Regions from separate parts of the Enterobacter sp. PL_is379 genome, predicted to be linked through region 2. Evidence: predicted binding sites of a transcription regulator. Region 2 holds the regulator's gene; the other holds the start of a gene.

Region 1 (12,017 bases), on a different contig from region 2:
CACTCCTGGAAATCCAGCGCGCCGCCGCGATGCGACAGCCAGCGCATGATGAGTTTATTCTTGCCAATCAATTGCTGGCGGTAAATACCGAGGTTTTGCCGCTCTTTGTGCGGGCCGCGCGTAACGGTAAGCCCCCAGGTTATCAGCGGCGCAGCATCTTCCGGCCAGCACTGCATGACAGGGATTTTGGTCAGATCAACCGCATCGCCTTCCAGCACCTTCTGCTGGCACGGCGCGCCGCGCAGGCGTTTGGTGGGCATGTTCAGCACCTGCTTAAACTGCGGCAGTTTGTCGAACAGATCGCGAAAGCCTTTCGGTGGCTCCGGCTCTTTCAGAAACGCCAGCAGCTTACCGACTTCACGCAGCGCCGTGACGTCCTCCTGACCCATCCCCAGTGCAACACGACGCGGTGTACCAAACAGGTTGCACAGTACCGGCATGGAGTACCCTTTCGGATTTTCAAACAGTAACGCGGGGCCACCGGCACGCAGGGTGCGGTCAGCAATTTCTGTCATCTCCAGATAAGGATCAACAGGAAGTGTAATACGTTTGAGTTCACCCTGCTTTTCCAGCAGCGTCAGGAAGTCGCGGAGATCGTGGTATTTCATGCAGTTAATCATGGCCTCTCTGTAAGCGCTTCATTATACGGCGTAAGCCTGCTTGATGCTGTAATTTTGTTAAATTAGCGTGAAGTTATGCGTTCTGTCCCATTTTCGCCCATTATAATCAACTTAGCGATCCCGCCAGGGTTTTGATATGCTTGCGCCCCGAACTAAGGGAAAGAGTGATTATGCAGGCCTGGTATTTACTGTATTGCAAACGCGGGCAACTTCAGCGCGCGCAGGAACATCTTGAACGTCAGTCTGTAAATTGCCTGACGCCCGTGATCACGCTTGAAAAAATGCAGCGCGGGAAGCGCACAACCGTCAGTGAGCCGTTATTCCCGAACTACCTGTTCGTGGAGTTCGACCCGGAAGTCATCCACACCACCACCATCAGCGCAACGCGTGGCGTTAGCCACTTCGTTCGTTTTGGCGCCCACCCGGCAACGGTTCCGTCCACGGTCATTCATCAGCTGTCGATTTATCAACAGCCTGAAGGGATCACCGACCCCGAAACCCCTTACACGGGCGATAGCGTCGTGATTACCGAAGGGGCTTTCGAAGGCCTGCAGGCGATTTTTGCCGAGCCGGACGGGGAAGCGCGCTCTATGCTGTTGCTCAATCTGCTGAACAAGCAGGTGCTGCAGAGCGTTAAAAACACCGACTTCCGCAAACTTTAAACGTTTATTCCGAACAGATTACGCACGTTGTTATCCGTCTGCGCTGAAAGCCAGTGCGGATCCTCTCCGCGCCACTTCGCAACACTCTCAACAATGTGCCCCAGATACGCGGGCTCATTTCGCCGCGATGCCGGTTTGGGTTTCATATCGCGCGGTAGCAGATAGGGCGCATCGGTTTCAAGGAGCAACCGGTCAGCCGGGATCGCTGGCAACAGCTCCCGAAGTTCGAGCCCGCGACGCTCATCGCAAACCCAGCCAGTAATACCCAGATAAAGCCCTCGCTTCAGGCAATCGAGCGCTTCCTGTCGTGAACCGGTGAAGCAGTGCAGTACCGCGCCGGGCAGTTTCTCCAGCCACGGATCCAGAAGTGCCAGGAAACGCTCATGCGCGTCGCGGCAGTGCATAAATACGGGCATTCCAAGCTCTGCCGCCAGCGCAAGCTGGGCAGTGAATGCTTTTTCCTGCTCTTCAGGCGTGGAAAAGTTACGGTTGAAATCGAGACCGCATTCGCCGATCGCCACAACGGCTGGCGTCTTCGCCAGCCTGTACAGGGTGTCGCCACTTTCCGGGGTCCACTGGCTACTGTCGTGAGGATGCACGCCAGCAGTAGACCAACAGCGATCGTAGCGTTGCGCCAGCTGCTGCGCCTGCTCGCTCTCATGCAGGTTGGTGCCTGTCAGCAGCAGCCCTTTCACCCCGGCGGCAAACGCGCGCGCGACCACCTCATCACGATCTTTCGCAAACTGCGAGCTGGTCAGATTGAGTCCGATATCAAACATTCAAATCCCCATATAACAACCGCCCTGACGGGCGGCTGGTTTTACTCTTCAGTGGTCTTGTCGGACGTATCGTCTTCGTCATCCGCTCGACGTCCTTTACCCACGTAGAAACGCGAGAAGAATACGCCGACCTCAAACAGACAGTACATCGGTATGGCCAGCAGCGTCTGCGAGAACACGTCCGGCGGTGTCAGCAGCATGCCGACCACAAAGGCGCCCACCAGGATATACGGACGCTTCTTACGTAGGTCATCCGGGGTTGTTACCCCTACCCAGCAAAGCAGCACAATGGCCACCGGCACTTCGAATGCCACGCCAAACGCCATAAACAGCGCCATCACAAAGCTGAGGTAGCTGGCGATATCCGTCGACACCTGAACCCCTTCCGGCGCGGTATGCGTCAGGAAGCCGAAGGCCAGCGGGAAGACAACGAAATAGGCAAACGCCATGCCGATATAGAACAGCAGCGAACTGGACACCAGCAGCGGGATCACCAGCTTACGTTCGTGTTTATACAGTGCTGGCGCCACAAACGCCCACACCTGATAAAGAATGACCGGCGCTGAGGCAATCAACGACACCCAGAAGGTCAGCTTGATGGGGGTGAAGAACGGAGAAGCAACGTCTGTTGCAATCATCGTTGCGCCCAGCGGCATCTGCTTGATCAGCGGTGCAGAGACCACCTGATAGATATCGTTGGCAAAATAGACCAGGCACAGAAATATGAGTAAAACCGCAATAATGCAGTTTAACAGGCGCTTACGCAGCTCAATGAGGTGCGCAATCAGCGGTTGAGTATCATCTACTGCCATGTTTACGCTTTATCACTCGACGAGGGGGATGATTCGGAAACGGACGCAGCGGGCTTCACTTCCACCGTTTTTGCCACCGGCTCTTCCGGCTGCACCTGTTTTTTCACTTCGGTTTCCTGCGGCGTCTGTTCTGGCGCGGCAGCCTGATGTTCTGCGCTGGCAGGCGTTACGCCCTCGCGCTGCTCCTCGCTGCCCTTCACCACCGGGTTATGGATGGTATTCGCTTCATCGCTCGCTTTTTCAGGATCGTTAACGCTATAGGAGCGCTTCATGGATTCCGCCGCTTCGCGCAGCTCATCCATTGACGCTTTCAGTTCCGGCGTCAGGTTATCCATGCTCGCCTTCTCGACCTTTTTCAGGCTTTCCTGAAATTCCTGCAGCTTAAGCTCCTGCGCCAGCTCATTCTGAACGGTCGATGCCAGCGATCTCAGCGCACGAACCCAGCCCGCAACGGTCTTCACCGCCACCGGCAGACGCTGCGGCCCCAGCACAATCAGGCCAATCACAAAGACCAGCAGGAGCTCACTAAAACCAATGTCGAACACGACTTACACCTGCTCTTTATCGTGGCGTTTAGCGTCTTCCTTTTTGGCTTCTTCCTGCTTATCGGCGATGGACTTAGCAGTAAAATCAGCGTCCTGGCTGGTTTTATCCTGCTTGCTCTCATCATCGCTCATCGCTTTCTTGAAGCCTTTGATAGACGCGCCCAGGTCGGAACCAATAGAACCGAGCTTTTTGGTGCCAAACAGCAGCACGACGATGACGGCAATGATCAACAATTGCCAGATACTGATACCACCCATACATGTTCCTCAGGGATAGATGATTAATTAGTCAGGTCGCATTATACGTATGCGACCCGTCGATAGCGACGCAAACTCAGCGCGTTTTTCGCCATCCGGCAAGCCAGACAACCACCCCGGCGGCCATCAGCCAGGCGGGCATCATCTGCCAGTCCGGACGGTTGATCAGCAGCAGCGTACCGCTCAGCAGCAGCGTTGCGCCAATCCCAAAGAGATAGCGTGACTGTCCCTGGCGTACCCGGCTGGACTGAAGCTCGCGGGCGATTTTATCCATGCTGTGCTGAAGGTTCTTGCTCTGACGCAAACTGTCATAAACCAGTTCAGGAATTTCCGGCATTTTTTCTATCCAGAACGGGCCTTTCTCTTTCAGCGAGCGCACCAGCGCCGGAATGCCAACCTGATCCTTAATCCAGGACTCAAGGAAAGGTTTCGCGGTCTTCCACAAGTCTAACTGAGGATAGAGCTGTCGGCCTACACCCTCAACGTAAAGTAATGTTTTCTGAAGTAAAACTAGCTGTGGCTGAACTTCCATATTAAAGCGGCGAGCCGTGTTGAACAGGTTTAACAGCACGTGCCCGAAGGAGATTTCCGCCAGCGGTTTTTCAAAAATCGGTTCACAAACGGTCCGGATCGCAAACTCGAACTCCTCGACGTTGGTGTCCGGCGGCACCCAGCCTGAATCGACGTGCAGCTCGGCCACCTTACGGTAGTCGCGGTTGAAGAACGCGATGAAGTTCTCAGCCAGATACCGTTTATCTTCCTTGTTCAGCGACCCCACAATCCCACAGTCGATACCGATATACTTCGGATCCTCAGGGTGTTCGTAGCTCACGAAGATATTGCCCGGATGCATGTCCGCATGGAAAAAGCTGTCGCGGAACACCTGGGTAAAGAAGACCTGTACTCCACGCTCGGCCAACAGCTTCATGTTCGTTCCCTGCTTCTCCAGGGCCACCACATCCGAAACCGGAATACCGTAGATACGCTCCATTACCATCATGTTCTGGCTGCAGTAGTCAGAATAGACTTCAGGAACATAGAGCATCGGGCTGTTTTCAAAGTTGCGACGCAGCTGAATGGCGTTTGCCGATTCGCGCAGCAGGTTAAGCTCATCAATCAGCGTTTTTTCATATTCCCGCACCACTTCCAGTGGACGAAGGCGACGCCCGTCCGGCAGCAAGCGTGGTACCCAGCGCGCCAGACGATAAATCAGCTTCATGTCTGCTTTGATGATGGGCAGGATGTCCGGACGAATGACCTTAATAACGACTTCTTTGCCGTTTTCTTTCAGACGCGCGGTATGCACCTGCGCGATAGAGGCCGATGCCAGTGGGTGAATGTCGAAATCGTCAAACCAGGTCTCGACGGGTACATTTCCCATCGCCTCTTCAATTTGCTTTTTCGCGCGCGCGCCGTCAAACGGTGCGACGCGGTCCTGCAGCATCGCGAGCTCATCGGCAATAAGCGGCGGGAAGAGATCGCGACGGGTCGACAGCATCTGTCCAAATTTAATCCAAACCGGACCGAGCTCCTGCAGCGCCAGGCGAAGACGCTCTCCCAGCGGTTGACCTTTATGGCGATTGGGCATCCAGAACAGCATCCGCCGCCAGATACGAAGCGGCAGCGTGATACGCATTTTGGGGATAAGCTCGTCGAGCCCGTAGCTCAAAAAGGTGCGAATAATAAAATAGAGGCGCCGAATTTCACCAGGCGTCATTTGCCCTCCAGTTTTTCCAGCCGTTTGGTTAACGCATCAACCGCACGTTCAACAGCCGCGGTCTCTTCCGCAAACCACGCCACTTCCAGTGACCCGGGTGCCATTCGCCACTCCTCCGTCAGCACTTCCGCCGCATAGCGTTGCTGACGATGCAGGCTTTTACGCGCAAAGGAGGCGCCACCATGAAGGACTTTCCCGATGCCTTCGGCGGCGATGTCTCCGATAAAAGGCGCGAGCAGCTCTGCCGGGTCGAACTCCGCAAGATCGGTGAGCGCAACGAAGTTCTGCACGACCTGAATGTCGCCTTCTACTTCCAGCTCACCGCTGCGGATAAGCGCCGTTAATTGCTGGCGATCGCGCAGTTTTGGCAGCACGCTCATGTGCGTGATGACCGAGCAGTCAGCTTCACCTTCCCACTCCCCCAGTACGTCAAGCTGGCGTTCGCTGAAGACCAGTACAAGCGGCGTCGAGAACTCTTTTAAAACAATGCGCAATACCTTCCCATTTAGCCGCTGACGCGCAGCTTTCAGCGCCGGAGCGCGATACAGGAAAGCATTCAGTACATTCTCGATGCCTGCGGAGACTAAGGGTTTAAAGGGCACGGGACACCTCCACTCAGAATTTGTAACCGCGATGCAGCGCGACGACACCCGCCGTCAGGTTGAAATATTCAACGTTCTCAAATTCTGCATCCTGCATCATGGCTTTTAAGGTGTCCTGATCCGGGTGCATACGGATAGATTCCGCCAGATAGCGGTAGCTTTCCGCATCGTTGGCCACCAGCTCACCGATGCGCGGCAGCACGTGGAAGGAATAGGCGTCGTAGGCTTTGCTCAGCGGCTCAATGATCGGTTTCGAGAACTCGAGCACCAGCAGGCGTCCACCCGGTTTCAGCACGCGGTACATGGAGCGCAACGCCTTTTCTTTATCGGTCACGTTACGCAGACCGAAGGAGATCGTGATGCAGTCAAAGGTATTGTCCGGGAACGGCAGCGCTTCGGCGTTTGCCTGAACATATTCCACATTCCCCACCACGCCGATGTTACGCAGCTTTTCGCGTCCCATTTTCAGCATGGAGTCATTAATATCGGCAAGAACAACACGACCGGTTTCACCCACCAGACGAGAGAATTTCGCGGTTAAATCGCCCGTACCGCCGGCTAAATCCAGCACCGTTTGTCCGCGACGCACGCCGCTACAGTCAATGGTGAAGCGCTTCCACAAGCGATGAATGCCGAACGACATCAGGTCATTCATTACATCGTACTTCGCCGCCACGGAATGAAATACGTGGGCCACCATGTCAGCTTTCTGCGCTTTGGCGACAGTCTGAAAGCCAAAGTGCGTTGTGTCTTGTGAATCGTCAGCCATCTCAGAGCCTGCTTATCAGTAAAATGTTCGTGAAGTGTAACAGATTGGGCGCGTTTGCCCTACGTTTCAACCACCGCGAAATAAACGCGCTGGAGTCTCGTCTGGTGATAAATCCACCGCTAACGTGTTGTCTTCACTGTTTGTCTTTTGTTCGTCCGCACCTTCTCGCAGGCGAAACTCGTCGTCCTGGGCGGTGGCCTGTTCCACCAATTCCGGATTAATCTCGCGTTTAACCTCTACCCCCAGGCTGCGGAATGATTCGGCCTGCGCCAGCAGATTGCCGCGTCCCGAGGTGAGTTTTTTCATCGCCTGGCGGTAGTTATCCTGCGCACGATCCAGGCTCTGCCCGACTGAGGACATGTCGTCCACGAAGAGGCGCATTTTGTCGTACAGCTTGCTGGCACGATCGGCAATCTGCTGCGCGTTGCGGCTCTGGTGTTCATAGCGCCACAGGTTCGCAATGGTACGTAACGCCACCAGCAACGTGGTAGGGCTGACCAGCATAATGTTATTTTTGAGCGCTTCGGTGATGAGTTCAGGCTGCCTGTCGAGTGCCAGCAGAAACGCGGGCTCTACCGGAATAAACATCAGGACATAGTCCAGCGAGCGAAGACCCGGCAACTGCTGATAGTCTTTTCTGCCGAGCAGGCGAATGTGGTTACGCACGGAGGCAATGTGCTCCTGCAGCGCCGATTCGCGGGTGTAGTCATCCTCCGCGTTGAAGTAACGCTCATACGCCACCAGGGTCATTTTGGCGTCAATCACCACATCTTTACCCTGCGGCAGCCTCACGATCACATCCGGCTGCATGCGCGAGCGGGCGTCGTTTTCGATACTCACCTGCGTTTCGTATTCATATCCTTCCCGCAGGCCGGAGGCTTCCAGTACGCGGGTCAGCACCACTTCTCCCCAGTTGCCCTGGGTTTTGTTATCCCCTTTGAGCGCGCGGGTCAGGTTGACCGCTTCCTGCGCCATCTGGGCATTCAGCTGCTGGAGATTGCGAATCTCATGCGCCAGGGTGTGCCGCTCGCGGGCTTCCTGACCAAAACTGTCCTGCACCTGACGACGAAAACCGTCCAGCTGTTCACGCAGCGGCGTCAGCAGGCTGTTAAGGCTCTGGCGGTTCTGTTCATCAACGCGACGGTTGCTGTGCTCGAAAATACGGTTGGCGAGGTTCTCAAACTGTTCGCTGAGGCGCTGCTCGCTGTTGATCATCTGGCGGATTTTGTCTTCCGCATGCAGCTGAGTGGATTCAAGGCGGGTGGTCACTTCGCGGAGATCGGCCTCCAGCGAGGTGTTGATATCACGGAGATTGCGCAGCTCGTTGTTAAGCAGCTCGCACTCGTCGCGCCAGTGGTCACTCAGGGCAAGCTGCTGCTTTGCCGCACTTAATTCAGCGACGATCTCTTCGCGCTCTGCCAGCTGTTCGGCCTTCTGCTGTGCATGCTGATAGCTGGAAATGAGCCAGCCTATCGCCACGCCCACCAGCGCAATCACCGCATAAATCAGGATTGAGATATCCACAATGCCCCCTGCATCAACGTATTACCCGCACAAAATAAGATTGTGCTGTATAAACGTCCAGTTTGAAAGGGTTTTCCTGCGAGGCGCTACGCAAAAAATAAAGGCCGAACGTGCCGGCCTTTGATTTCGAAAGGAGGGGACTAGATCAGGCGACGCGCGGCTTCGACCACGATTTTCACTGCATGGCTTTCGGTCTGCTTCATGGTTTCGGCGTTCGGGATCTCCTGCTGGGTACGGTTGACGATAACGCCCGCCACCATACCGGCACGCAGACCCTGGCTTGCGCACATGGTCAGCAGCGTGGCGGATTCCATTTCGTAGTTCATCACGCCCATTGACTGCCACTCTTCCATGGAGCCTTTGAAGCGGCTTACCACGCGGCCAGAGAAGGTGTCGTAACGCTCCTGGCCCGGGTAGAAGGTATCGGACGAAGCGGTCACGCCCACGTGGGTGGTGGCGCCCACGGATTTCGCGGCTTCAACCAGCGCGGTGGTGCACTCGAAATCGGCCACCGCCGGGAACTCCATCGGCGCAAAGTGGAGGCTTGCGCCATCCAGACGCACAGACGCGGTCGTCACCAGCACGTCGCCGACGTTGATATGCGGCTGAATAGCGCCAGTGGTACCGATACGCAGGAAAGTACGAATGCCCAGCTGTGCCAGCTCTTCAACAGCAATCGAAGTAGACGGGCCACCGATACCGGTAGAACACACAATCACGGCTTTACCATCCAGCTCTGCGCGCCAGGTGGTGAATTCACGATGGGCTGCCAGCTTAACCGGCTTATCCATCAGCGCGGCGATCTTTTCCACACGCTCTGGATCGCCAGGGACGATAGCGAGCGTAGCCCCTTGTAAATCGTTTTTAGTGAGGCCGAGATGAAAAACATCAGACTTAGACATAGGTGACTCCTCTGTGGGTCGGTTAGTCAGAAGAAGTAAAACGGTACTTTACAGAAGCAGTAAGCATAATTTCGTGACGCATCTCACCATGAATGAAAATGATTGCATCAAATTTCCATCAAAAAGTGATTTACATCACATTAACAAGTTATATCGTCAGGTGCTGCACAAAAGATAGACCGTTTAAGGCACTGTGAGTTGTTAACCTGGTGTCTATATTTACCTTTGCGCTAACTGATTGGTACGGAGAATGCCATGACTGAAAAAACTGGTTTTGCACCTGCTGCGGCCCCGCATGCCTCAACCATCGTCTCAACATCTGAAGACGCCATCACGGCGGGTGAGACCTCTATTCCCTCGCAGGGGGAGAATATGCCTGCTTATCACGCACGACCAAAATCGGCAGACGGCCCGCTGCCCATCGTGATTGTGATTCAGGAGATATTTGGTGTTCACGAACACATTCGCGACCTCTGCCGCCGGCTGGCGCTGGAAGGGTATCTGGCCGTTGCGCCAGAGCTCTACTTCCGTCAGGGCGATCCGAACGACTACAGCGATATTCCCACCTTGCTCAGCAACCTGGTCAGCAAAGTCCCGGACGCGCAGGTGCTGGCCGATCTCGACCACGTCGCCAGCTGGGCGGCGCGCAACGGGGGCGATCCCCATCGTCTGCTGGTCACCGGTTTCTGCTGGGGCGGACGCATTAGCTGGCTGTATGCCGCACATAACCCGCAGCTCAAAGCCGCTGTCGCCTGGTACGGCAAACTGGTGGGTGAAAAAACGCTGAATTCACCGAAACATCCGGTTGATATCGCCACCGAGTTGAATGCCCCCGTGTTAGGGCTTTACGGCGGTCAGGACACCGGTATTTCGCTGGATTCGGTAGAAACCATGCGCCATGCGCTCCGCGCGGCAAATGCGAAGGCGGAGATTGTAGTTTACCCGGATGCCGGGCATGCGTTTAACGCCGACTATCGTCCGAGCTATCACGCTGAATCGGCGAAAGATGGATGGCAGCGGATGCTTACGTGGTTCCGTCAGTACGGTGGTAAAAAAGGGTAAGCCTTTCCCATCATCATGACGCATAAGGAGTACGTGTTATGGACTATTCCCTCGCGTTTCCACACGGTTTTTTATGGGGCGGCGCGATTGCCGCCAACCAGGCCGAAGGCGCATGGAACGTGGACGGTAAAGGGCCGTCCGTTGCCGACGCTGTCGCCTGGAAACCCAACCTCTCCGTGAAAGATTACAGCGGCCATATGGCCCTGACGGACGAGAATATCCGCGACGCGTTTGAAGGTAAAAATGATGCGCTGTACCCGAAACGCCGCGGCATCGATTTTTATCACCACTATAAAGACGACGTCGCGCTGTTTGCTGAGATGGGTTTTAAGGTGCTGCGCGTATCCATTGCCTGGTCGCGTATTTTCCCGACCGGAGAGGACGCCGCGCCAAACGAGGCCGGGCTGCAGTTTTATGAAGAACTGTTCCGCGAGCTGCGTCGTCATAACATCGAGCCGCTGGTCACCCTTTCCCACTACGAAATGCCGCTGGCGCTGAGCGAAAAATATAACGGCTGGGTGCATCGTAATGTGGTCGATGCCTTCGTTCGCTTCAGCAATGTTTGTTTCGACCGCTACAAAGAGCTGGTGCGTTACTGGCTAACCTTCAATGAAATAGACAGTATTCACCGCCATCCCTTTACGACCGCGGGCATTCGCGAAGAGAAAAGCGCACCGGGCAACGCGAAACAGGATATCTATCAGGGTCTGCACCATCAGTTTGTCGCGTCTGCACTGGTCACGCGCGACTGCCACGCCAAAATTCCGGGCAGCCAGGTCGGGTGCATGCTGACGAAACTGACGACCTATCCGCACAGCTGCCGTCCGGAAGACGTTGAAGCCACGCTGAAGAAAAACCTGGAAAACTATTTTTATGCCGACGTGCAGGTATTTGGCGACTATCCCCCGCTGATCCTGCGCGATCTGGAACGACGAAATATCCATATTGAAATGCACCCTGACGATCGGCGTATTTTAAAGGCGCATACCGTCGATTTCGTCTCCTTCAGCTATTACATGTCGATGACCGAATCCACGCAGCCTGACGCCGAACGCATTCCCGGGAATACCGTTCTCGGTGTGAAAAACCCGTATCTGCCTGCGTCCGAATGGGGATGGCAGATTGATCCGCTTGGGTTGAAAATCTCGCTGCTGGAGCTGTATGACCGTTACCAGAAGCCGCTGTTTATCGTTGAAAACGGTCTGGGCGCGAAGGATGTGGTCGAAAACGGCAAGATCCACGATAGCTATCGAATCGACTATTTCCGCGCGCATTTCGCGCAAACGCTGGCCGCGATTAATGAAGGCGTGGAGGTGATGGGGTTCACCACGTGGGGCTGTATCGACATCATTAGTGCGGGCACCTCGCAGATGTCCAAACGCTACGGTTTTATCTATGTCGATCAGGACGATGAAGGCAACGGTACGTTGAAACGGCTGAAAAAAGACTCCTTCTGGTGGTACCAAAAAGTGATTGCCAGCAACGGCGCAGATCTGCGCTAAGCATGCGCATTCCAGGCCGGGCAGACGCCCGGCCATCACGCGTCACAATTATGCCTGACGCAAATTCTGTGCTGCCTTCACCATGTTCGCCAGCGCGGCGCGGGTTTCCGGCCAGCCGCGGGTTTTCAGGCCGCAGTCCGGATTCACCCACAGGCGCTCAGCCGGAATGCGCTGGGCCGCTTTTTTCAGCAGGGCTTCAATCCACTCCACGCTCGGCACGTTCGGGGAGTGAATGTCGTACACGCCCGGCCCGATTTCGTTCG
Region 2 (12,017 bases):
CGGACGAGCTGCGCGTGGAGAAGGGCTTTAGCCCGGACACCATTAAACTGCTTGAGCAGCGTGGGCAGAAGGTGGCGGTGAAAGAGGCGATGGGCAGCACGCAGAGCATTATGGTGGGGCCGGACGGGGCGCTGTTTGGCGCATCGGACCCGCGTTCAGTGGATGATTTGTCGGCGGGGTATTAATTATTCCCCTCACCCTAACCCTCTCCCCATAGGGGAGAGGGGATCGCACGGTGCGGTCTTTTCTCCCTCGCCCTATGGGGAGAGGAGAAAGTGTCACTTCATTCTCGCCATATAATACGCATCCACATACTCGCCGTTGCGCAGGGCAAATTTCTTGCCGGTGCCTTCGATTTCGAAACCAAACTTCCGGTACAGCGCCAGAGCGGCAGGATTATCGGCAAACACCGTTAATTCAATCCGTTCAATACGCATCCAGTTATCGCAAAGGTTTATCATCTCGCGCATTAACGCACTGCCCACGCCGCGCCCCTGTGCATGCGCCGCAACGCTGATACCGAATGTGGCCACATGGCTGCGTCGCGGGCTGGCTTCCACCTGAAGCATCAGATCGCCAACAAGTTGTTCATCAATGCAGGCGACAAGGCGTTTTTGGCCGGGTTTTGCGATAAGACGTTCTTGCCAGTGCTCAAGGGAAGGATGAGGTAGCTGTAGCGTGTCGTGATACACCCCCGGATGCATATAGTTCTGGCGTAAGGCTTCAGCATCTTTCGGTTCCGCATGGCGTATCACTATCTCACTCATTCCTTGTTCCTCAGTCAGTTAAACGTCCCTTCCAACATCAATGACTTTAAAATTTGAGTCAACCGCTAATTTTTGCAAAAAGTATTGGACAAGTGCGAATGAGAATGATTATTATTGCTTTGCGTTCAGGAAGACCTCTACGGGAACCTGAAAGCACGACATTGCTCACATTGCTTCCAGTATTACTTTAGCCAGCTTTTAGCTGGCTTTTTTTTTGTTATGGTTAGACTCAGTAACCTTCCAAAAGGACTGAGCTATGACACTACATTGCGCATTTATTGGATTTGGTAAAAGTACGACCCGCTATCACCTGCCGTATGTTCTCACCCGTAAAGACAGCTGGCATGTGGCCCATATCTACCGCCGCCGTGCGAAGCCGGAAGAGCAATTCCCGCAGTATTCCCACATCCACTTCACCAGCGATCTCGATGAGGTACTGGGCGACCCGCAGGTTAAACTTGTTATCGTCTGCACCCATGCGGACAGCCATTTTGAGTATGCGAAACGCGCGCTCGAAGCGGGTAAAAACGTGCTGGTGGAAAAGCCGTTCACCCCGACTATCACCGAAGCGAAAGAGCTGTTCGCGCTGTCGAAAAGCAAAAGCCTGACCGTTACGCCGTATCAGAACCGTCGCTTTGACAGCTGCTTCCTGACGGCGAAAAAAGCGATTGAAAGCGGCAAGCTGGGCGACATCGTGGAAATAGAAAGCCACTTCGATTACTACCGTCCGGTAGCGGAAACTCAGCCCGGCCTGCCGCAGGACGGCTCGTTCTATGGTCTGGGCGTGCACACCATGGACCAGATCATCTCCCTGTTTGGCCGACCGGACCACGTGACGTATGACATCCGCAGCCTGCGTAATAAAGCCAACCCGGACGATACTTTTGAAGCACAGCTGTTCTACGGCGACCTGAAAGCCATCGTCAAAACCAGCCATCTGGTGAAGATCGACTACCCGAAATTTATCGTTCACGGCACCCGAGGCTCGTTCATTAAGTACGGTATTGACCAGCAGGAGACCAGCCTGAAGGCTAACATCATGCCGGGCGAACCGGGTTTTGCGGCGGATGATTCCGTGGGCGTCCTGGAGTACGTGAACGATGAGGGCGTAACGGTCAGGGAGGAGCTGAAACCGGAAACTGGCGACTATGGTCGCGTCTACGATGCGCTCTATGAAACCCTCATATCCGGCGCGCCGAATTACGTCAAGGAATCTGACGTTCTGACCAACCTCGAAATCCTTGAACGGGCCTTCGAACAGGCTTCTCCTGCCACGGTAACCCTCGCAAAATAAGCAAAAACGGCTCCTCTGCGCTTGTTCATAATTTTTGAACAGAGGAGTCAATTTTCACCCTCTATGATCCCAGGCGGTTTGCGTCCACACTTACTCCATCGAAACGAACTGAGGGTGAAAACAATGATCTACTTACGCAAAGCAAACGAACGTGGTCACGCGAATCATGGCTGGCTGGACTCATGGCATTCATTCTCGTTTGCCGACTACTACGACCCGAACTTCATGGGCTTCTCCGCACTGCGCGTGATTAACGACGACGTGATTGATGCAGGCCAGGGCTTCGGTACCCACCCGCACAAAGACATGGAAATCCTGACCTATGTGCTGGAAGGGGCGGTTGAGCACCAGGACAGCATGGGCAACAAAGAGCAGGTTCCGGCGGGCGAGTTCCAGATTATGAGCGCGGGTACCGGGGTGCGTCACTCCGAGTACAACCCGAGCAAAACGGAAAAACTGCACCTGTATCAAATCTGGATCATTCCAGAAGAGACCGGCATCACGCCGCGCTACGAGCAGCGCCGCTTCGACGCGAAACAGGGCAAACAGCTGGTGCTGTCCCCGGATGCGCGTGAAGGTTCCCTGAAAGTGCATCAGGATATGGAGCTGTACCGCTGGGCGCTGGCGAAAGACGAACAGTCTGTCCATCAGATTGCCGCTAACCGCCGCGTCTGGATCCAGGTGGTGAAAGGTGAAGTGTCCATCAACGGCACTAAAGCAACCACCGCCGATGGTCTGGCCATCTGGGATGAGCAGGCGCTCTCCGTGCATGCCGACAGCGAAAGCGAAATTCTGCTGTTTGACCTGCCGCCGGTGTAATAAAACATAAATAAATACCCATCCTTCCCTTTGACAGGGGAAGGATGGGCTTTGTCCGTGATAAACTGAGCAAATCTCTCACTTCAAGATTTCTCAGGACGATGAAAAAGAAACGCCCCGTACTTCAGGATGTCGCCGATCGCGTCGGTGTGACCAAAATGACGGTCAGCCGTTTTTTACGTAACCCGGAACAGGTTTCCGTGGCGTTACGTGGCAAGATTGCCGCTGCCCTTGATGAACTGGGTTATATCCCCAACCGCGCACCCGATATTCTCTCCAATGCGACCAGCCGTGCGGTGGGCGTCCTGCTTCCATCCCTGACCAACCAGGTTTTCGCCGAAGTACTGCGGGGAATTGAAAGCGTCACCGATGCTTTTGGCTACCAGACCATGCTCGCTCACTATGGGTACAAGCCGGAACTGGAAGAGGAACGTCTTGAGTCGATGCTTTCCTGGAACATTGACGGCCTGATTTTAACCGAACGTACCCACACTGCCCGCACGCTCAAAATGATCGAAGTGGCGGGTATCCCTGTGGTGGAGCTGATGGACAGCCAGTCGCCGTGTCTCGATATTGCCGTTGGGTTCGATAACTTCGAAGCGGCGCGCCAGATGACGGCGGCCATCATCGCCCGTGGGCATCGTCATATCGCCTATCTGGGTGCGCGTCTTGATGAACGTACTATCATCAAACAGAAGGGATACGAGCAGGCGATGCTCGACGCAAACTTAACCCCGTACAGCGTGATGGTGGAGCAGTCCTCTTCCTATACGTCGGGTATTGAGCTGATGCGTCAGGCGCGACGCGAGTATCCGCAACTGGACGGTATTTTCTGTACCAACGATGACCTGGCGGTTGGCGCGGCGTTTGAGTGTCAGCGTCTGGGGCTAAAGATCCCTGATGATATGGCGATCGCCGGTTTCCACGGCCACGACATTGGCCAGGTGATGGAGCCGCGTCTGGCGAGCGTCCTGACCCCGCGTGAACGTATGGGCCGTATTGGCGCAGAACGCCTGCTGGCGCGCATTCGTGGTGAGGCAGTTACCCCGAAAATGTTAGATTTAGGTTTCACCTTGTCACCGGGTGGATCTATTTGAACTGACAAATTTGAAGTAGCTCACACTTATTCACTTCGCGCACGTTTGGATATTGCTTCTCTTTTGCCCCGGCAGGACAATGTTACCGATAACTGTTACCCGTAACAATTGACTGAGGGACACCCTTTGAGCACGACTAATCACTATCACCACGTCTACGTCCTGATGGGCGTTTCCGGTAGCGGGAAATCAGCCGTAGCCAGCGAAGTGGCGCATCAACTCCAGGCTGCGTTCCTTGATGGCGACTTCCTCCATCCGCGCAGCAACATCATGAAAATGGCCTCCGGCGAGCCGCTGAACGATGACGACCGCAAACCGTGGTTGCAGGCGCTGAATGACGCCGCGTTCGCTATGCAGCGTACCAATAAAGTCTCCCTGATCGTCTGCTCTGCGCTGAAAAAAACCTACCGCGACCTGCTGCGCGACGGTAACCCGAACCTCTCTTTCATCTACCTGAAAGGGGATTTCGAGGTGATTGAAAGCCGTCTGAAGGCGCGTAAAGGTCACTTCTTCAAAACCCAGATGCTGGTGACGCAGTTCGAAGCGCTGCAGGAGCCGGGTGAAGACGAGAAAGACGTCTTAGTGGTTGATATCGATCAGCCACTGGAGGGTGTTGTTGCCAGCACCATCGAGGTCATTAATAAAAGGCAGTAAGTTTTGAGTACATTAACGCTAGTTTTGACAGCAGTGGGTTCCGTGTTGCTGCTGCTGTTTTTAGTGATGAAGGCGCGTATGCACGCTTTTGTTGCTTTGATGGTGGTTTCTATAGGTGCAGGTCTCTTTTCCGGTATGCCGCTCGACAAGATCGCCGCGACGATGGAAAAAGGGATGGGCGGTACGCTGGGCTTCCTGGCGATTGTGGTGGCCCTTGGCGCGATGTTTGGCAAGATTTTGCACGAGACGGGCGCGGTCGACCAGATTGCCGTAAAAATGCTGAAATCCTTCGGCCACAGCCGCGCGCACTACGCGATTGGCCTGGCGGGCCTGATTTGCGCGCTGCCGCTGTTCTTTGAAGTGGCCGTTGTGCTGCTGATAAGCGTCGCGTTCTCCATGGCGCGCCATACCGGCACAAACCTCGTGAAGCTGGTTATTCCACTGTTTGCGGGCGTGGCGGCGGCCGCGGCGTTTCTGCTGCCTGGGCCTGCGCCGATGCTGCTGGCGTCCCAGATGCACGCTGACTTTGGCTGGATGATCCTGATTGGCCTGTGCGCGGCAATCCCGGGAATGATTATTGCCGGTCCGCTGTGGGGCAACTTCATCAGCCGTTACGTTGAGCTGCATATTCCGGATGACATCACCGAGCCGCACCTGGGCGAGGGCAAAATGCCGTCCTTCGGCTTCAGCCTGTCGCTGATCCTGCTCCCGCTGGTGCTGGTGGGTCTGAAAACCATCGCCGCGCGCTTTGTGCCGGTGGGTTCCAGCGCCTATGAATGGTTTGAGTTCATTGGTCACCCGTTCACGGCGATCCTGGTGGCCTGTCTGGTGGCGATTTACGGCCTGGCGATGCGTCAGGGAATGCCAAAAGACCGGGTGATGGAGATCTGCGGTGCCGCGCTGCAGCCTGCGGGGATTATCCTGCTGGTGATCGGTGCCGGCGGCGTGTTCAAGCAGGTACTGGTGGATTCCGGCGTGGGCCCGGCTCTGGGCGAAGCGCTGACCGGGATGGGCCTGCCGATTGCGGTAACCTGTTTCGTATTGGCTGCGGCGGTACGTATCATCCAGGGTTCCGCAACCGTGGCGTGTTTAACCGCCGTGGGTCTGGTGATGCCGGTGATTGAACAGCTGAACTATTCCGGTGCGCAGATGGCCGCGCTGTCTATCTGTATCGCGGGCGGTTCGATTGTGGTCTCTCACGTTAACGACGCGGGCTTCTGGCTGTTCGGTAAATTTACCGGTGCCACCGAAGCGCAAACCCTGAAAACCTGGACGCTGATGGAAACCATCCTCGGTACGACGGGGGCAATTGTCGGGATGATTGCCTTTACGCTGCTCAGCTGAGGGCGGTGATTTAACAAGGCAAAAAATAAGGCCCGGTAGCGTCAGCGCTTACCGGGCCTTTTTATTATCCAGGGCGTCAGGCCGGGCCATAACCCGGCATTGCGTTACTCGCCCTGTGTGGCGCTCTCAATCGTCAAACGCACGTCCGAGGTAATCAGCTCTGCCAGCATCTGGTATACCTTCAGCGTCTCTTCCGGCTCTGCATCACCCGTATCGCTGATGAAGCCTTCATCGCGCAGCGTCAGGACCAGGGAACTGAAGACCGCTTTGTCGAAGAATTCAGGGGCGTTAATGCCGTGCAGAACGGACAGGCGCTGGGCCAGCGTCCGGCTCTCTTTCTCCAGCGTACCGCGGTTGATAGACGGGTTCGCGCTCAGCAGCCAGAACGTGATGGCGTAGCGCTGCAGCGTTTCGCGCGCACCGGCCGCCAGCAGCTGCAGGGTGCGGGAGCGTGACGGGTTGATGTGCAGCTCGTCGTTCGTGACGGTGATCAGCCCCTGACGACGTAATTCTTCCGTCAGTTTATCCAGCTCGCCCGCCAGCTCATCCTTGCTCCAGCGCAGGAAAAGCTCCGCTTTCAGCATCGGATAGAGCGTCTCAACGTGACGCAAGAGTTCCTGACGCGAAATACGGCGATGCTGGGTGATGATAGCCGCCATGAGCGACGGCAGCATCAGCATATGGGTGATGTTGTTTCGGTAGTAGGTCATCAGCACTGCCTGCTCGCGCGGCAGAATGATGATGTCGCCGATCGTGTCCTTTTCGACTTCAAACTTGTTCATCTGCAGCGCGTGATCGATAAGCTCACTGGCGGTCGCAGAAGGCACGGTTGAATCAACGGAATACGGCACGTTGCGCATCATATCCAGATAGCAATCCAGCTGCTCCGTGAGCTGTTCACGGGTCAGCGAGCGCTGACGCGAAGCCAGAAGCGCCGTACAGCACAGGTTCATGGCGTTAGCCGCACCGGCGTTGTTAATGCGCACCATCAGCTCGGACGCGATGCCGTTGACCGTTGGCGTCAGCCAGGCTGGACGAATCGCTTCGATAGGATCGATGGACTCGCGCCACTCGGGAACGTGATGGTTCAGGTACGTCATCAACGGCATCGGTTCGCCGAAGTTCACGTAGCCCTGACCGAGATTACGCAGCTTGCTCAGGCCGCGCAGCATCTGCGGCAGGCTCTCTTTCTCTTTGGTTGCACCACGCAGCTCTTTCGCGTACGTGCCCACTTCCATCACGTGCTCGTAGCCGATGTAGATAGGCACCAGCGTGATTGGACGGGTTCCTCCGCGCAGCATCGCCTGAATGGTCATCGACAGCGTGCCGGTTTTCGGATCGAGAAGACGTCCGGTACGGGAACGACCGCCCTCCACGAAGTACTCCACGGAATAGCCGCGGCTGAACAGTTCGCCCAGATACTCGCGGAACACGGTGGAGTAGAGCTTGTTGCCCTTGAAGGTACGACGGATAAAGAATGCGCCCAGGCGACGGAAAATCGGACCTGCTGGCCAGAAATTCAGGTTGATACCGGCTGCAATGTGCGGTGGTACCAGCCCCTGATGATAGAGCACGTAGGAAAGAAGCAGGTAGTCCATATGGCTGCGGTGGCAGGGAACATAGACAATCTCATGGCCATCATGCGCCAACTGACGTACACGCTCGGCGTTATGAACGTTGATGCCCTGGTAGAGACGGTTCCAGGTAAAGCCGAGAATACGATCGGACAGGCGAATCATCTCGTAAGAGAAGTTCGCTGCAATCTCTTCCATCAGCGCAATGGCGTTCTGCTGGGCTTTCTCATGCGATATTTTCTTGCTGCGCGCTTCGTCTTCGACGGCGCGGGCAATCGCTTTGGAGGCCAGCAGCTTGTTGAACAGATCCTGACGCGCCGGGAGACGCGGCCCAACGGCAGCAAGGCGCTGGCGGGCGAAGTGCATACGCGCCACGCGCGCCAGTTTTTGCGCGATGATCTTGTCGGTGCCGTGTTCGTCCGCCATGCGACGCAGCGAAACGGAAGGGGAGAAACGCACAAAGCTGTCGCGCCCCAGCCAGGAGACCGCAAAGAACTTCTGGATGCCGTTAAGCATGCGCAGCGGCGGGTTCTCTTCACCTTTTTCACGGCCCGGACGACGACCAAACATCACCGATACCGGCACCATCTGCACATCCAGATCGGGGTTGCTGCGGTGCAGGTCGAGATAGTCATGGAACAGCTTGATGGACTCTTCTTTTGGCGTGTAGTAGGTAAACACGCGCGGTCCACCGTGAATGAACACATAGCGCGGCAGCAGCGTCCCGTCAACTTCCAGCGGTTCAAGCGGGTCAGGTAAGTCATGCGCCAGACACTGGGCGCGAAGCGTCAGTAAGTCTGCCTTCGAGTTATAAGGCAAAACGTACATAATAGGACGTGACGTATCGAGCCCCAATTCCAGCGCGGGTTCTGCTGGGATAGACTTGCTTTTTACCAGGATGCTTAATGGTAAATTAAGTAATTTGTAGTAAATTCGTGGCCAGCCGGACATAAACGATGTAAAGCCTCTGGTTAATAATGCAATTGCGGCGCAAGGATAACAGAAAGCGCGCAAAATTTCTGTTGTTACCCGTCATACTTCAGGCTGTAGCGAAACGCGCTACAGTTCCTGTTACTGACGCTTTTTTTCATAAAAGGTTCTTTTAATGGCCAATAATACCACTGGGTTAACACGTATCATCAAAGCCGCCGGCTATTCATGGAAAGGTTTCCGTGCCGCGTGGATCAACGAAGCCGCCTTTCGCCAGGAGGGCGTCGCCGCTATCATCGCGGTGATCGTCGCCTGTTACCTTGATGTTGATGCTATTACCCGCGTACTTCTTATCGGTTCCGTGCTTCTGGTGATGATAGTGGAAATTCTTAATAGCGCTATTGAGGCCGTGGTTGATCGCATTGGTTCAGATTTCCATGAACTTTCTGGCCGTGCAAAAGACATGGGCTCTGCTGCCGTGTTGCTGGCGATTATCACTGCCGCTATCACCTGGGTCACGCTGCTTTGGTCACATTTCCGATGAGCCTCGAGGAATAATTAAGTCCCTGGTTTTTTGTGCAGTTTTTGGTTCCAAAATCGCCTTTGACTGTATATACTCACAGCATAACTGTATATACACCCAGGGGGCGGAATGAAAGCGTTAACGACCAGGCAGCAAGAGGTGTTTGATCTCATCCGGGATCATATCGGCCAGACGGGTATGCCACCCACGCGTGCGGAAATCGCGCAGCGTCTGGGCTTCCGTTCTCCGAATGCTGCCGAAGAACACCTGAAAGCGCTGGCGCGTAAGGGCGTGATTGAGATTGTTTCGGGCGCGTCACGTGGTATCCGCCTGCTGGTGGAAGAAGAGACGGGCATTCCGCTGGTGGGGCGTGTTGCTGCCGGTGAGCCTTTACTGGCACAGCAGCATATTGAAGGCCATTACCAGGTCGATCCAGCCATGTTCAAACCGAGCGCTGATTTCCTGCTGCGCGTCAGCGGTATGTCGATGAAAGACATCGGTATTCTTGACGGCGATCTGCTTGCGGTGCACAAAACGCAGGATGTGCGTAACGGCCAGGTGGTGGTCGCGCGCATTGACGACGAAGTGACCGTCAAGCGTCTGAAAAAACAGGGGAACACCGTTCAGCTACTGCCTGAAAACAACGAGTTCTCCCCGATTGTGGTCGATCTGCGCGAACACAACTTCTCTATCGAAGGACTGGCGGTTGGGGTCATTCGCAACGGCGAATGGCTGTAACCTCTTCCTGACAGGCTATGGTGCCGCTGTAGCCTGCTTCATTCTCCACACCCGGTATTTTTCATGTCACTGCTGACGGCATCCGATAAGGCATTGTGGCGTCTTGCTCTGCCGATGATTTTCTCCAATATTACCGTACCCCTGCTGGGTCTGGTCGATACTGCCGTTATTGGCCATCTTGATTCGCCTGTTTATCTTGGCGGCGTGGCGATTGGTGCGACGGCAACCAGCTTCCTGTTTATGCTGCTGCTCTTTTTGCGCATGAGCACCACCGGCCTTACCGCACAGGCGTATGGCGCGAAAGATCCGCTGCGTCTGGCGCGCGCGCTGGTCCAGCCGCTGATCCTCGCGCTTGGCGCGGGTGCGTTAATCGTTTTATTGCGTGCGCCCCTGATCGACCTTGCGCTCCATGTTGTTGGCGGCAGCGAGGCGGTATTAGAGCAGGCGCGACGTTTCCTTGAAATCCGCTGGCTCAGCGCGCCCGCGTCACTGGCTAACCTGGTTCTGCTGGGGTGGCTATTGGGCGTGCAGTACGCCCGTGCACCCGTGATTTTGCTGGTGGTGGGTAACCTGCTCAATATCGTTTTGGATGTCTGGCTGGTCATGGGTCTGCATATGAACGTGCAGGGCGCGGCGCTGGCGACGGCGATTGCCGAGTACGGAACCTTTATCATTGGCCTGTGGATGGTCTGGCGCGTGCTGGCGATGCGCGGCATCTCCCTGGCGCTGCTCAAAACCGCATGGCGCGGCAATATCCGTAAGCTGCTGGCGCTTAACCGAGACATCATGCTGCGCTCGCTGCTGCTTCAGCTCTGCTTCGGAGCGCTGACGGTCTTCGGGGCTCGACTGGGGCCAGAAATCGTTGCGGTCAACGCGGTATTGATGACGCTACTGACCTTTACCGCCTACGCGCTGGACGGTTTTGCCTATGCGGTAGAAGCGCATTCCGGGCAGGCGTACGGTGCGCGCGAAAGCGGGCAGCTTCGGGACGTCTGGCGGGCAGCCTGCCGTCAGTCGGGACTGGTGGCGCTGGCGTTTGGCCTGGTTTACGCCTGCTTTGGTGAGCAGATCGTTGCATTGCTTACGTCTCTTCCTGCGCTGCGCGAGCTGGCGAGCCACTATCTCATCTGGCAAGTCGTCTTACCGGTGGTTGGCGTCTGGTGTTATCTGCTGGACGGCATGTTTATTGGTGCGACGCGCGGAGCGGAAATGCGCAACAGCATGGCTGTCGCGGCTGCAGGGTTTGGTCTGACGCTGCTGACGCTCCCCTGGCTGGGTAATCACGGTTTGTGGCTGGCCCTGGCCGTTTTCCTCTCGCTGCGAGGGTTGTCGCTGGCGTTTATCTGGCACCGCCACTGGCAAAACAATACCTGGTTCTCTTCACGTCACGATATATCGTGACGGTTAAAGATTCCGAATATGAAACCAACTGCCGAATCCTTAACTACAATAATTATCACGTCCAGCAGAAAAGAACGTAACGGACGTTACGACCCGACGCTTAACTTAAGAGGACACGATGATGAATAAAGACGAAATCGGCGGCAACTGGAAGCAGTTCAAAGGTAAAGCGAAAGAAAAGTGGGGTAAGCTGACGGATGACGATATGACCGTCATTGAAGGTAAACGCGATCAGCTTGTCGGTAAAATTCAGGAACGTTACGGCTACGCGAAAGATCAGGCGGAAAACGAAGTCAAAGACTGGGAAACCCGTAACGACTACCGCTGGTAACGTTGAATAACCCACAGGGCGGCTCTAAGCCGCCTTTTCTTTTGCCGTTAACGCGGCTTTTTCTTCACAAGAATTGAGTGGTCGTGCTGGCACGCGTCCTGATGACGACAGGCTTCCACCTCCACGCACGCGGAACAGAGCCCGTGCGCCTCAATCACGTTATGACGCAGGGCAAACCCCATTTTCGCTGCCAGCGTATGCATAATGTCTTCCACGCCTTCCGCAGCCTCTTCTTTCACCACGCCGCAGCGGTCACAGATAAACATCGCCGATGTGTGGGTGGGCTGATCGAACAGATGGCACAGCACATAGCTGTTGGTGGATTCCACCTTGTGCACGAACCCTTGTTCAAGCAGGAAATCCAGGGCGCGATAAACCGTTGGCGGCTTTGCCTGCGGCTCGCTTTCGCGGAGAAGATCGAGCAGATCGTAGGCGCTGATGGCACCCTGCTGCAGGCTCATCAGACGTAATACTTCAAGGCGCTGCGGAGTCAGGCGCACATTGCGTTGCGCGCACAGCTTTTCGGCCTGCGCTAACAGCTCTTT

What was found. Region 2 encodes LexA, which represses DNA repair genes until DNA is damaged. Its sites were predicted from a motif close to TNCTGTATGTACATACAGNA; they were not measured.
Region 1: rmuC (DNA recombination protein RmuC) is a predicted target of LexA. The motif match lies at 8,332-8,351, and genes of this name have one in related genera.

The regions. Positions count from the first base shown of each region.
Region 1 is NZ_JBVPGT010000017.1:61,611-73,627, reverse strand. It holds gene ubiD (4-hydroxy-3-polyprenylbenzoate decarboxylase) at 1-617, opposite strand, end outside; gene rfaH (transcription/translation regulatory transformer protein RfaH) at 791-1,282, shown strand; gene tatD (3'-5' ssDNA/RNA exonuclease TatD) at 1,279-2,061, opposite strand; gene tatC (Sec-independent protein translocase subunit TatC) at 2,103-2,873, opposite strand; gene tatB (Sec-independent protein translocase protein TatB) at 2,876-3,418, opposite strand; gene tatA (Sec-independent protein translocase subunit TatA) at 3,422-3,676, opposite strand; gene ubiB (ubiquinone biosynthesis regulatory protein kinase UbiB) at 3,753-5,393, opposite strand; gene ubiJ (ubiquinone biosynthesis protein UbiJ) at 5,390-5,995, opposite strand; gene ubiE (bifunctional demethylmenaquinone methyltransferase/2-methoxy-6-polyprenyl-1,4-benzoquinol methylase UbiE) at 6,009-6,764, opposite strand; gene rmuC (DNA recombination protein RmuC) at 6,831-8,288, opposite strand; gene udp (uridine phosphorylase) at 8,429-9,190, opposite strand; gene AC0TOY_RS01435 (dienelactone hydrolase family protein) at 9,446-10,252, shown strand; gene AC0TOY_RS01430 (glycoside hydrolase family 1 protein) at 10,291-11,754, shown strand; gene metE (5-methyltetrahydropteroyltriglutamate--homocysteine S-methyltransferase) at 11,803-12,017, opposite strand, start outside.
Region 2 is NZ_JBVPGT010000019.1:66,405-78,421, reverse strand. It holds gene ggt (gamma-glutamyltransferase) at 1-185, shown strand, start outside; gene yhhY (N-acetyltransferase) at 279-767, opposite strand; gene AC0TOY_RS02345 (oxidoreductase) at 1,024-2,061, shown strand; gene AC0TOY_RS02340 (pirin family protein) at 2,185-2,880, shown strand; gene gntR (gluconate operon transcriptional repressor GntR) at 2,982-3,977, shown strand; gene gntK (gluconokinase) at 4,104-4,631, shown strand; gene gntU (gluconate transporter) at 4,635-5,975, shown strand; gene plsB (glycerol-3-phosphate 1-O-acyltransferase PlsB) at 6,080-8,500, opposite strand; gene AC0TOY_RS02315 (diacylglycerol kinase) at 8,655-9,023, shown strand; gene lexA (transcriptional repressor LexA) at 9,132-9,740, shown strand; gene dinF (MATE family efflux transporter DinF) at 9,804-11,141, shown strand; gene AC0TOY_RS02300 (CsbD family protein) at 11,263-11,472, shown strand; gene zur (zinc uptake transcriptional repressor Zur) at 11,520-12,017, opposite strand, start outside.